DNA from 3 places in the Brevibacillus sp. FSL K6-6036 genome. Region 2 is predicted to be linked to each of the others. Evidence: riboswitches for the same ligand, from Rfam matches in the RefSeq annotation. Region 2 holds a riboswitch; each other region holds the start of a gene.
What was found. Region 2 has a riboswitch for thiamine pyrophosphate ahead of thiO (glycine oxidase ThiO). Riboswitches for the same ligand answer to the same signal wherever they lie in the genome.

Region 1: it holds a riboswitch for thiamine pyrophosphate, as region 2 does, so the genes downstream of both, thiS (sulfur carrier protein ThiS) here and thiO (glycine oxidase ThiO) in region 2, are expected to answer to the same signal.
Region 3: it holds a riboswitch for thiamine pyrophosphate, as region 2 does, so the genes downstream of both, thiC (phosphomethylpyrimidine synthase ThiC) here and thiO (glycine oxidase ThiO) in region 2, are expected to answer to the same signal.

The regions. Positions count from the first base shown of each region.
Region 1 is NZ_CP150173.1:2,706,442-2,709,715, reverse strand. Features, by position in the region: gene NST37_RS13560 (serine-tRNA(Ala) deacylase AlaX) at 1-1,175, shown strand, start outside; gene NST37_RS13555 (kinase-associated lipoprotein B) at 1,255-1,641, shown strand; TPP riboswitch at 1,677-1,787, shown strand; gene thiS (sulfur carrier protein ThiS) at 2,013-2,216, shown strand; gene NST37_RS13545 (thiazole synthase) at 2,222-2,992, shown strand; gene NST37_RS13540 (acetylornithine deacetylase) at 2,993-3,274, shown strand, end outside.
Region 2 is NZ_CP150173.1:908,349-911,622, forward strand. Features, by position in the region: gene NST37_RS04680 (glucose-6-phosphate isomerase) at 1-1,106, shown strand, start outside; gene NST37_RS04685 (excisionase family DNA-binding protein) at 1,093-1,338, shown strand; TPP riboswitch at 1,400-1,512, shown strand; gene thiO (glycine oxidase ThiO) at 1,608-2,726, shown strand; gene NST37_RS04695 (hypothetical protein) at 2,843-3,274, shown strand, end outside.
Region 3 is NZ_CP150173.1:3,330,978-3,334,251, forward strand. Features, by position in the region: gene NST37_RS16775 (SufS family cysteine desulfurase) at 1-608, opposite strand, end outside; gene NST37_RS16780 (hypothetical protein) at 848-1,435, shown strand; TPP riboswitch at 1,437-1,548, shown strand; gene thiC (phosphomethylpyrimidine synthase ThiC) at 1,703-3,274, shown strand, end outside.

The sequences.
Region 1 (3,274 bases), 1.8 Mb from region 2:
ATGTTGATTTGCAGACGTTTGAGGCAGATGTCATCAAGCGCGGCGTGGAAGCGGACGGAACAGCATACGTAGTGTTGAACCAAACGGCGTTTTATCCGACAGGCGGAGGACAGCCTTGTGATACGGGAACCATTGAAGGGGTTGCCGTCACGGATGTAGAGGAAGTCGATGGGGAGATCAGGCATCGCCTCGATGCGCCGCTTCCGGAAAAGACGCAGCGGGTAACGGGCAGGATCGATTGGGATCGGCGTTTTGACCATATGCAGCAGCATACGGGACAGCATATTCTCTCCGCGACGTTCATCAAGCTCGCAGATGCTCAGACAGTAGCCTTCCACCTCGGACGCGATCACGTGACGATTGATGTTGCACTGAGCGAGCTTACGCCGGAGCTGATTGAAAAAGCGGAGCGTCAGGCAAACCAGGTGGTACTGGAAAATCGTCCGATCGACGCTCGTTTTGTCACGGCCGAAGAGCTGGAAAAGCTGCCGCTCACCAAGCAGCCTACTGTATCCGAGAATATCCGGGTCGTCATCATCCCGGATTACGACTACAATCCGTGCGGAGGGACACATCCGAAAACTACGGGAGAAGTAGGTCCGATCAAAATCATCGGTTGGGAACGCCACCGAGGCAACATACGTATTCAATTTCTCTGCGGCTGGCGGGCACTCGCGGACTACACGCGCAAGCAGCACTTGCTGCAGGACCTCACCCGGATGATGACGACGAGCGAAGCGGAAATCGCCGATATGCTGCAGCGTCTGCTGGCTGAAAAAGAGGCCTTGAAGGATTCGCTTCAGCAAAAAGAAACAGAGCTATTGACATATGAAGCAGCCAGGTATTTGAAAGAAGCAGCCGAGCTGGGGAACGCCCGTGTCGTCCAGGCCTCTTTCACGGGCAGAAGCATGCAGGAATTGCAGCAGCTTGCCCGTACGCTCACCTCGCAGGATGAGCATGTCATCGCGCTTTTGGCGACAACAACGGACAAGCTGCAGCTCGTTTTTGCCCGGGGCGGACAGGTGGCGGCTCCGATGAACCAGCTGCTGAAGGAGACGCTGCCGTTGATCGATGGAAAGGGCGGCGGCAACCCGGCGATGGCCCAGGGCGGAGGGGCTCCGACGATGGCTGCTGACACCGTGCTGGATCATGCGCGCGGTTTGCTTCAGGTGTAAAACATGACCCGTGGCAGTCGCAGTCAGTCTGTCCAATCAGGCTGCGACCGCCCTTATGGAAACGAAGGAGGAGAGTCAGATGAATGCATGGAATCCGGGAGATCTGGTCCGGGTCGGATACAAGACGGGAGAATATCTGACAGAGGTTGTAGAAAATCACGGCGATAAATTGCTGGTCAAAATTATGGCCGTTACGAAATACCCGACGCAGGGCGATTTGCACAATCCGCTTGAGGTGGACGTTCCCTTGTTTCACCAAAGACCGGCTCTCTCCTACCTGGAAAAAATCATGGTTCCGGCTGCGAGCGTGATCCGGTTCAACGGCACTTTGCCCGACTACAAGGAATCGCTCAAAGCCGCTTTGGAGAGGGAAATGGAAAAGCTGCGCAAAACGTCAAAATGGGCGGAGCGCTGCCTGGTCGAACTGGAGATTCTGTACAAGGAAAGCTTTACAAACCCGAAATAGAGTGATACTGTAATAATCGAATTGAATAACCACGCGCAATACCAAACGGGGGTCGAGCAAAATCGGCTGAGATTGTAACGAATGCGTTACTGACCGTTGAACCTGACCTGGGTCATGCCAGCGGAGGAAGAGGTATCAGCTCATCAGCGTGAACGCCGATGCTGTTTCCAAATGGTTTGGAACGACATTTAGGCATATGCAGATAAGCACAACCACAACCATCCGAGGCGGATGGTTTTTTTACTGTCTGCCCCTGATGCACCGTATTCAAACGGCTTCTTCCGTCTGTTCTCTCCATGACACAGGCGAAATGAAGCCGTTTTTTTTCTGGGACCGGCCAGAACATGCTGCGCCGAAGAAGGAGGGGGAACATGCTGGTACAGTTGAATGGCAAGAATGTAGAGCTCGCTGCCGAAATCACGACTGTCCGTGAACTGCTGCAGTCCTACCAGCTGCAGGAGAAGATCGTGATCGTGGAGCGTAACGGAGAGATTGTGGATCGCACCCGTTATGAAGAGACACCGGTCGCAGATGGGGACCGGATTGAAATTGTACATTTTGTCGGTGGAGGATGAATAAGATGGACACTTTGAAAATCGGACCGTATGAATTTCGTTCGCGGCTGCTTCTGGGGACGGGAAAATTCCCTGATCTGGACATACAAGACAAAGCGGTGGCAGCATCAGAGGCAGAAATTCTGACTTTTGCCATTCGCCGCCTAAATCTGGAAAACCCGCATGAACCGAATTTTCTGGAGAAATTGGATCTGAAAAAGTTTACGCTGCTTCCGAATACGGCGGGTGCCTATACGGCTGAGGAGGCTGTGCGAATTGCCCGCCTGGCGAAAGCATCCGGCTTGTGCGACATGATCAAGGTGGAAGTCATCGGCGATCCGAAAACGCTGCTGCCAGATCCGATCGGTACGCTGGAAGCCTCCCGCATTTTGGTAGAGGAAGGCTTTATCGTGCTTACCTATACGAATGACGACCCGATTTTGGCCAAACATCTGCAGGAGGCCGGCGTTCACGCTGTCATGCCGGGAGCTTCTCCGATCGGATCGGGCCAGGGCATCATCAACGAAAACAATCTGCGGTTCATCATCGAAGACGCCAAAGTACCGGTCATTGTTGACGCCGGCATCGGTTCTCCCGCTGACTGTGCGAAGGCGATGGAGCTGGGAGCGGACGGTGTCCTGCTCAATACAGCGGTCGCGCTGGCGGACAATCCGGTGTTGATGGCGGAGGCGATGAAGCTGGGCGTGGAAGCGGGAAGGAAAGGCTTCCTTGCCGGACGGATCGCGAAAAAACGGTATGCATCGGCGAGCAGTCCGACTGAAGGGATGATCGAGTAGGTGGAGCACGTACTAGCAGCGATTGAGGAGCGTAGAGAGGAGCTGTTTTCGCTTCTCTCCGAGCTGATCGCCCAGCCGACGGTAAGCCCTCCCGCCCGAAACAGCGACAAGGCGCAGACGCTGGTGGCAGAGAAGCTGCAAGCGCTCGGCTTCGAGGTCGACCGCTGGACCGTTTTTCCAGGCGATGACAACGTCGTGGGGGTAAAGAAGGGAACGGACTTTAGAAACTACAAAAGCTTGATCATCAACGGCCATATCGACGTAGCTGAGGTCGGAGACGAC
Region 2 (3,274 bases):
ATCTTGGAGCCAAGGCAGCGCTGGAGATGCTCGGGCATCACTTCACCAATCTTCTGCCTGCGGGCAAACGACGGGTACCGGAGATTTATTTTGTCGGCAACAACATCAGTCCGGTCTACCTCGCTCATCTTCTGGAGCTGCTGGAGGGAAAAGAAGTCTCTTTGAATGTCATTTCCAAATCGGGAACGACAATGGAACCGGCTATCGCTTTTCGCCTGTTTCGCAGCTGGATGGAGAAAAAGTACGGACGACCAAAAGCCCGCAGCCGGATTTACGCTACGACAGACAGAGCGAAGGGAGCGCTCCGCCAGCTTGCCGAGAGCGAGGGGTATGAGACCTTTGTCATTCCCGAGGATGTGGGCGGACGCTTTTCGATTCTTACTCCCGTCGGTCTTTTGCCGATCGCTGTCGGCGGAATCGATATGGATGAGCTGATGCAAGGAGCGGCAGATGCCAGAGAGCGGTTTTTGTCGCCGGTGCTGGCAGACAATCCTTGCTACCAATATGCCGCTGTCCGCAATATTCTGTATCGAAGGGGCAAGCTGATTGAAGTGCTGGTCGGCTACGAACCCCGGTTCCGTTTTTTCGCGGAATGGTGGAAGCAGCTCTTTGCCGAGTCGGAAGGGAAGGACAACAAGGGGATTTTTCCTGTATCCGCAGAGTATTCAACCGATCTCCACTCCATCGGCCAATATCTGCAAAGCGGAACACGGCACTTGTTTGAAACCGTCTTGACCGTGCATAAATCTGACGTTGACGTCACCATCGGAGACGACCCGGCCAATCTGGACGGCTTGCAGTATCTCTCTGGAAAAGGGATGGATTTCGTCCGCCAAAAGGTGCTGCAGGGAGCGATGCTGGCCCACGTAGATGGGGGTGTTCCGAATCTCGTAGTGGAAATTCCCCGGCTGACAGCGTATCATTTTGGTGAGCTGGTGTATTTTTTTGAAAAAGCCTGTGCGATCAGCGGCTACCTCTTGGGGGTCAATCCGTTTGACCAGCCCGGGGTAGAGGCCTACAAAGCCAACATGTTTGCATTGCTCGGGCGGCCCGGCTTTGAAAAAATGAAAGAAGAATTGGAAGCGAGAATTCGTGGAGACGACTAAAACCTACCTGACTGTAGCCGAAACATCCGAGTATCTGGAATTGCCGGAGACGTTCATTCTGGAAAAAATCCGCGAAGGGCGAATCCGTGCCGTTCACAACGGGGAAGAGTATCTGATCAACAAGGAGCAGTTTCAGCATCATCTGGAACAGATCCGAAAGCTCCGGGAGTTTGAGGATGAACAGAAGCATGAGCCGATCCCGGAGAGCTACGACGTGAAGGACGAAGATTAAGTTCAGCCCTTGTCAGATTTGCGGCCAGAGGACTATACTGAAGAAGACAACTGATAGAATGAAAAGTAACTGGGGGAGTCCATCTTGCTGGGCTGAGAGGACGGAAGCGATGACCGTCGACCCTTTGCACCTGATCCAGATCATGCTGGCGCAGGGAAGTGGTTACAGGCGGATATTTTTTCGCCCGTTGATGCGTTGGATGCGTGTTGTGCCCACCTTTTCCTGCCGGAGAGGGTGGGCTTTTCCATTTGATAAGGAGAGGAAGCAGCATGACCGACTGTTTACTTGTTGGCGGAGGCATCATCGGACTCAGTCTCGCCTATGAATTGTCCTGTAGAGGAATGGCCGTGACTGTAGTGGAGCAAGGAGAATGGGGAGGCCAGGCTTCATCGGCAGCAGCGGGAATGCTGGCGCCGCTGAAGGAATTTTCGCAGCCAGGGCCGATGCTGGAGCTGGGCATGAAGTCGCTGGAGCTCTATCCGAAATGGGCAGAGGAGCTGGAAGCGAGGACAGGCATTGACGTGCAGGCGTGCAAATCCGGACTGCTGACAGTAGCTCTTACCGAGCCGGAGTCGGGCGCGTTGCTGGAAAAATACAAGTGGCAAAAGGCATCGGGCTATGCGGTTGAGTGGATGACAGGGGAAGAGATGCGGAGAGTCGAGCCGCTCTTGACCGAGCAGGCGATCGCGGGGATCTACTCGCCTGAAGAAGGGCACATCAACAACCGCATGCTGCTGAATGCTCTGGTAGCCGCTTGCAAAAAAATGGGAGCGACGCTTCTTTCCGGCTCTGTTGTAACCGGAATGGCAAAAGAAGGGGGCAGGATCGTCGGTGTAGAAACGACCACGGGGCCTCTGCGAGCCGGGCATACCGTGATCGCATCTGGCGCATGGGCCGGGATTATGGCCGAATGGCTCGATTTTGCTGTGCCCGTCAGACCGGTACGCGGGCAGGTGGCATCGGTATCGTCCAGCGGAATCCCTTTGCGTACCGTCATCTTCGGCACATCCGGGTACATCACGCCCAAGCTGGATGGGAAGATCGTCCTTGGAGCGACCGAGGATGAAGCGGGCTTTCAGCGGCATGTCACGCTGAGCGGTCTTGCGAAAGTATTGGACGGTGTGATGCCGTATGTGCCCGCTCTGCATTCAGCAGCCTTCCAGCAGGCGTGGGCAGGCTTGCGTCCCGCTACAGCAGACAGCATGCCGCTGCTTGGACCCGTACCGGGATGGCAGGGCGTTTCCATTGCGGGCGGCCACTTTCGGAACGGCATTTTGCTTTCTCCGGTCACAGCAAAGGTGATGGCGGATTATGTGGAGAGCGGACGCGAAGATGCGCTGCAACCCTTTTTGCCATCCCGGTTCCTCGGGTCGACAACAAACAGATAAGGCTCATGGGTACGGCCTGATCGGAAAATGGGCTGGTCCCCTCTGGAAAATAGACACCTCCCCATAGGCTGGCGTATATGGTAATAAAGAAACACCAGAGGGGAGGAGTCAAATAGATGGAGGAGTCTAAGAAGCAATTGTTTCATGTTGACACTGCCGCTGTCAGCATGATCAAGGATATCCGCCATACGGTCCAAAACGTTTGCCAGGAGCATGCCCGGCAAAAGGTTCGGATCGAAGCGCTGGATGGACAGATATACGAAGGAGAGATCGTAGACTGGGACAACGACCACGTCTATCTGGAAGTCGAAGAAGAGGTGGATGACGACGAGGCGGAGGAAGTAGACTGGGATGGCTATGAGTTGGATGTAGAGCAAGTGTCCTACAGTTCCCCGTACGACCCGGCCGATCCCAATATGCGTCCGCCCTTTACAGCGGTCAGCCCATTTGCGAGCGGAGGGCCGAACGCCCGTCCGTATCCCGGAGTCAGCCCGTATACAGCAGTCAGTCCATATGCAACGGGACCCAATTCCCGACCGCATCCGGGG
Region 3 (3,274 bases), 2.4 Mb from region 2:
GCTCCCTGCGCACCGTCGACAACCAAAACTCCTCCGTGTGCATGGACGATGCCGGCGATCTCTCTGAGCGGTACTACATCTCCCAAGACGTTGGATATATGGTGGAGTGCTGCGATTTTAGTCCGTGGGGTCACCACTGAACGGACAGCTTCCGGCGTTATCGTCCCATCTTCCTGCAAGGGAATGAATTTCAGTGTTGCCCCGGCCGCTTTTGCCGCCTGCTGCCAAGGGATCAGGTTGCTGTGATGCTCGGCCAATGAAATGACGATCTCGTCGCCTTCGCAAAGGACCAAACGGCCGTATCCGCTGGCGATCAGATTCAAGGCGCTCGTCGTCCCCCGGGTAAAAACAATCTCGGCCGCTTCGCTTGCGCGGATGAAAGCACGGACCTTTTCTCTCGCCGCCTCGTACATGTCTGTCGCCTTTGCCCCCAGGTAGTGGACTCCCCTGTGAACGTTGGCGTTTGCCATCCGATAAAATGCTTCCAGCGCCTCAATCACCTGAACCGGTTTTTGGGCAGTGGCTGCGTTGTCCAAATATACAAGCCGCTTCCCGTAGATCGGGACATTCATAATCGGGAAGCATTGCTTCACTTCATGCGGATTCATATCGCTCTCAACTTCCTTTCCGGGATTTACCCGTAAGGATAGCCGCGGCAAACCAATAGTTCAATTCAATTATTTATATTAAAATCATTTGATTATCCTATAGATGGTTGGATTTGTCTTGAAACGTTTCCCTCTTCTTTTTCGTTTACTATATTGAGAGGGTTCGTACTTTGGGAAGCATGTCGCTGCGGCATCACATCAAAAACGGGGGTTAACTCCGGGGTTAGGGAGGCAGTATCATGGCAGTGAATTCCAGAACTCACGTGCTCCGTTTCGTCATCCTTTGTCTATCTGCACTCATCTGCGGGTGTTCACAGCAACAAGCGCCCCACCCGGGAGCGGCGCTGGAATCGCTTTTTCATTCAGGAAAAGGGAAAGCCATATGGGTACATCACTACCGGGAAGACTCCATCAAAGCGCAACCGGAGCTTCTCTCCCTGTACTCGGATAAAACCGAGCAGATTGCCGTCGTTGATTGGATCTCCGGCAGCGAAAAAGTGGAGCAATTAACGGGAACGGCTGATTCGCTGTTCATTTTGCAGTTTGAATATGAAACGGCCAACAAGGTTTCAGACTACGCGTATATGATGTACGTGGAAACGCGGGAAGGAGAGCATTATCTCAAGCCGTTTACGATGGGGCCGAAGTTTCATCTCGACTCTTATAAGCAAGAGGATGGAGACGCGATTCTCTCCTCGGTGGGAATGGACCAATGGTACAAGCTGGACAAAGCTTTGCACGATGTCTTTCCTCCTGCTGCGACAAAACCTCTTGAACAATTGGGAAAAAGTAGTTATGCTATGGTGGAAACAACAAACTATTTCTAAACAATGATGCACGGGAGCTTGGGGATGACCAGGCTGAGAGGACGGCTACTCTGTCGTCGACCGTTGAACCTGAACTGGGTAATGCCAGCGGAGGAATGTTTATATAGACCGGAGAGGACTGCGTATGCTTGCGTCCCTTTCCTGTCTGCTCTCGCGTCTGGCGTCGCAAGTTTTTTTGCGGCGTTTTGTTTTTGTCATGCAGACGCGTCTTCTTCCGCCTCCATCAGGGTTCATGCCGCGTGCAACCATGACAAGGAGGTTTTTTTCATGTCCATTCCACACGCATCTTCCCTCAACCTGACGGCTGTACAGCCTTTCCCTGGCAGCCGCAAAGTGTACCAGGTCGGCAGCAGGCCTGATCTTCGCGTCCCGATGCGGGAAATCCAGCTTTCGCCATCCCAGGGCATGTACGGAGAAATTCCCAACCCGCCCGTCCGCGTCTATGACACCAGCGGCGAGTATACGGCGTCCGACTACATTGCCGACATTCAAAAAGGACTGCCTTCCCTGCGGAAAAGCTGGATTGCTGAAAGAGACGATACGGAATCCTACGCGGGACGCCCGGTGCAGCCTGTCGATAACGGCTTCAAAAGCGCCGAGCAGCTTGAAGCAGTACCTGTTTTCCCCCGAAATGACCGCAAGCCGCTTCGGGCCAAAAAAGGCAGCGTCGTCACACAGCTCCACTACGCCCGCCGCGGCATCATCACGCCGGAAATGGAATTCGTCGCCATCCGCGAAGGAGTTTCGCCGGAATTCGTCAGAGCCGAGATCGCCAGCGGCCGCGCGATCCTGCCGGCCAACATCAACCATCCGGAATTGGAGCCGATGATTATCGGTCGTCATTTTCACGTGAAGGTAAACGCGAACATCGGGACATCGGCGGTCACCTCGTCCATCGGTGAAGAAGTGGAAAAAATGATGTGGGCCACCCGCTGGGGAGCCGACACCATCATGGACCTTTCCACCGGAAAACACATTCACACGACCCGGGAGTGGATTATCCGCAACAGCCCCGTGCCGATCGGGACCGTCCCGATTTATCAGGCGTTGGAAAAAGTAAATGGCAAAGCCGAGGAGCTGACTTGGGAGATCTACCGGGATACGTTGATCGAACAGGCCGAGCAGGGAGTGGATTACTTTACGATCCACGCAGGGGTGCTGCTCCGCTATATCCCGCTGACCGCTAATCGCGTCACCGGAATCGTCTCCCGCGGCGGCTCCATCATGGCGGCCTGGTGCCTGGCCCACCATCAGGAAAACTTCCTGTACACGCATTTTGAAGAGATTTGCGAAATCCTGAAGGCATACGACATTTCCGTCTCGCTCGGTGACGGACTGAGGCCGGGGTCCATCGACGATGCGAACGACGAAGCCCAGTTCGCCGAATTGGAGACGCTTGGGGAATTGACCAAGATCGCCTGGAAGCATGATGTGCAGGTGATGATCGAAGGTCCCGGACACGTGCCGATGCACCAGATCAAAGAGAATATGGATAAGCAGCTTGAGCTTTGCCACGAAGCGCCATTCTACACGCTGGGCCCGCTCACGACCGATATCGCTCCCGGCTACGATCACATCACGTCCGCTATCGGCGCCGCGATGATCGGCTGGTTTGGCACCGCGATGCTCTGCTACGTCACCCCGAAGGAACATCTCGGCCTGCCAAACAAGGAGGACGTGCGCAACGGCCTGATCGCCTACAAAATCGCCGCCCATGCCGCTGATCTGGCAAAAGGACATCCGCGAGCCAAGCTTCGGGACGACGCGCTTTCCAAGGCGCGGTTTGAATTCCGCTGGAACGATCAGTTCAACCTCTCGCTTGACCCTGAGCGGGCACGC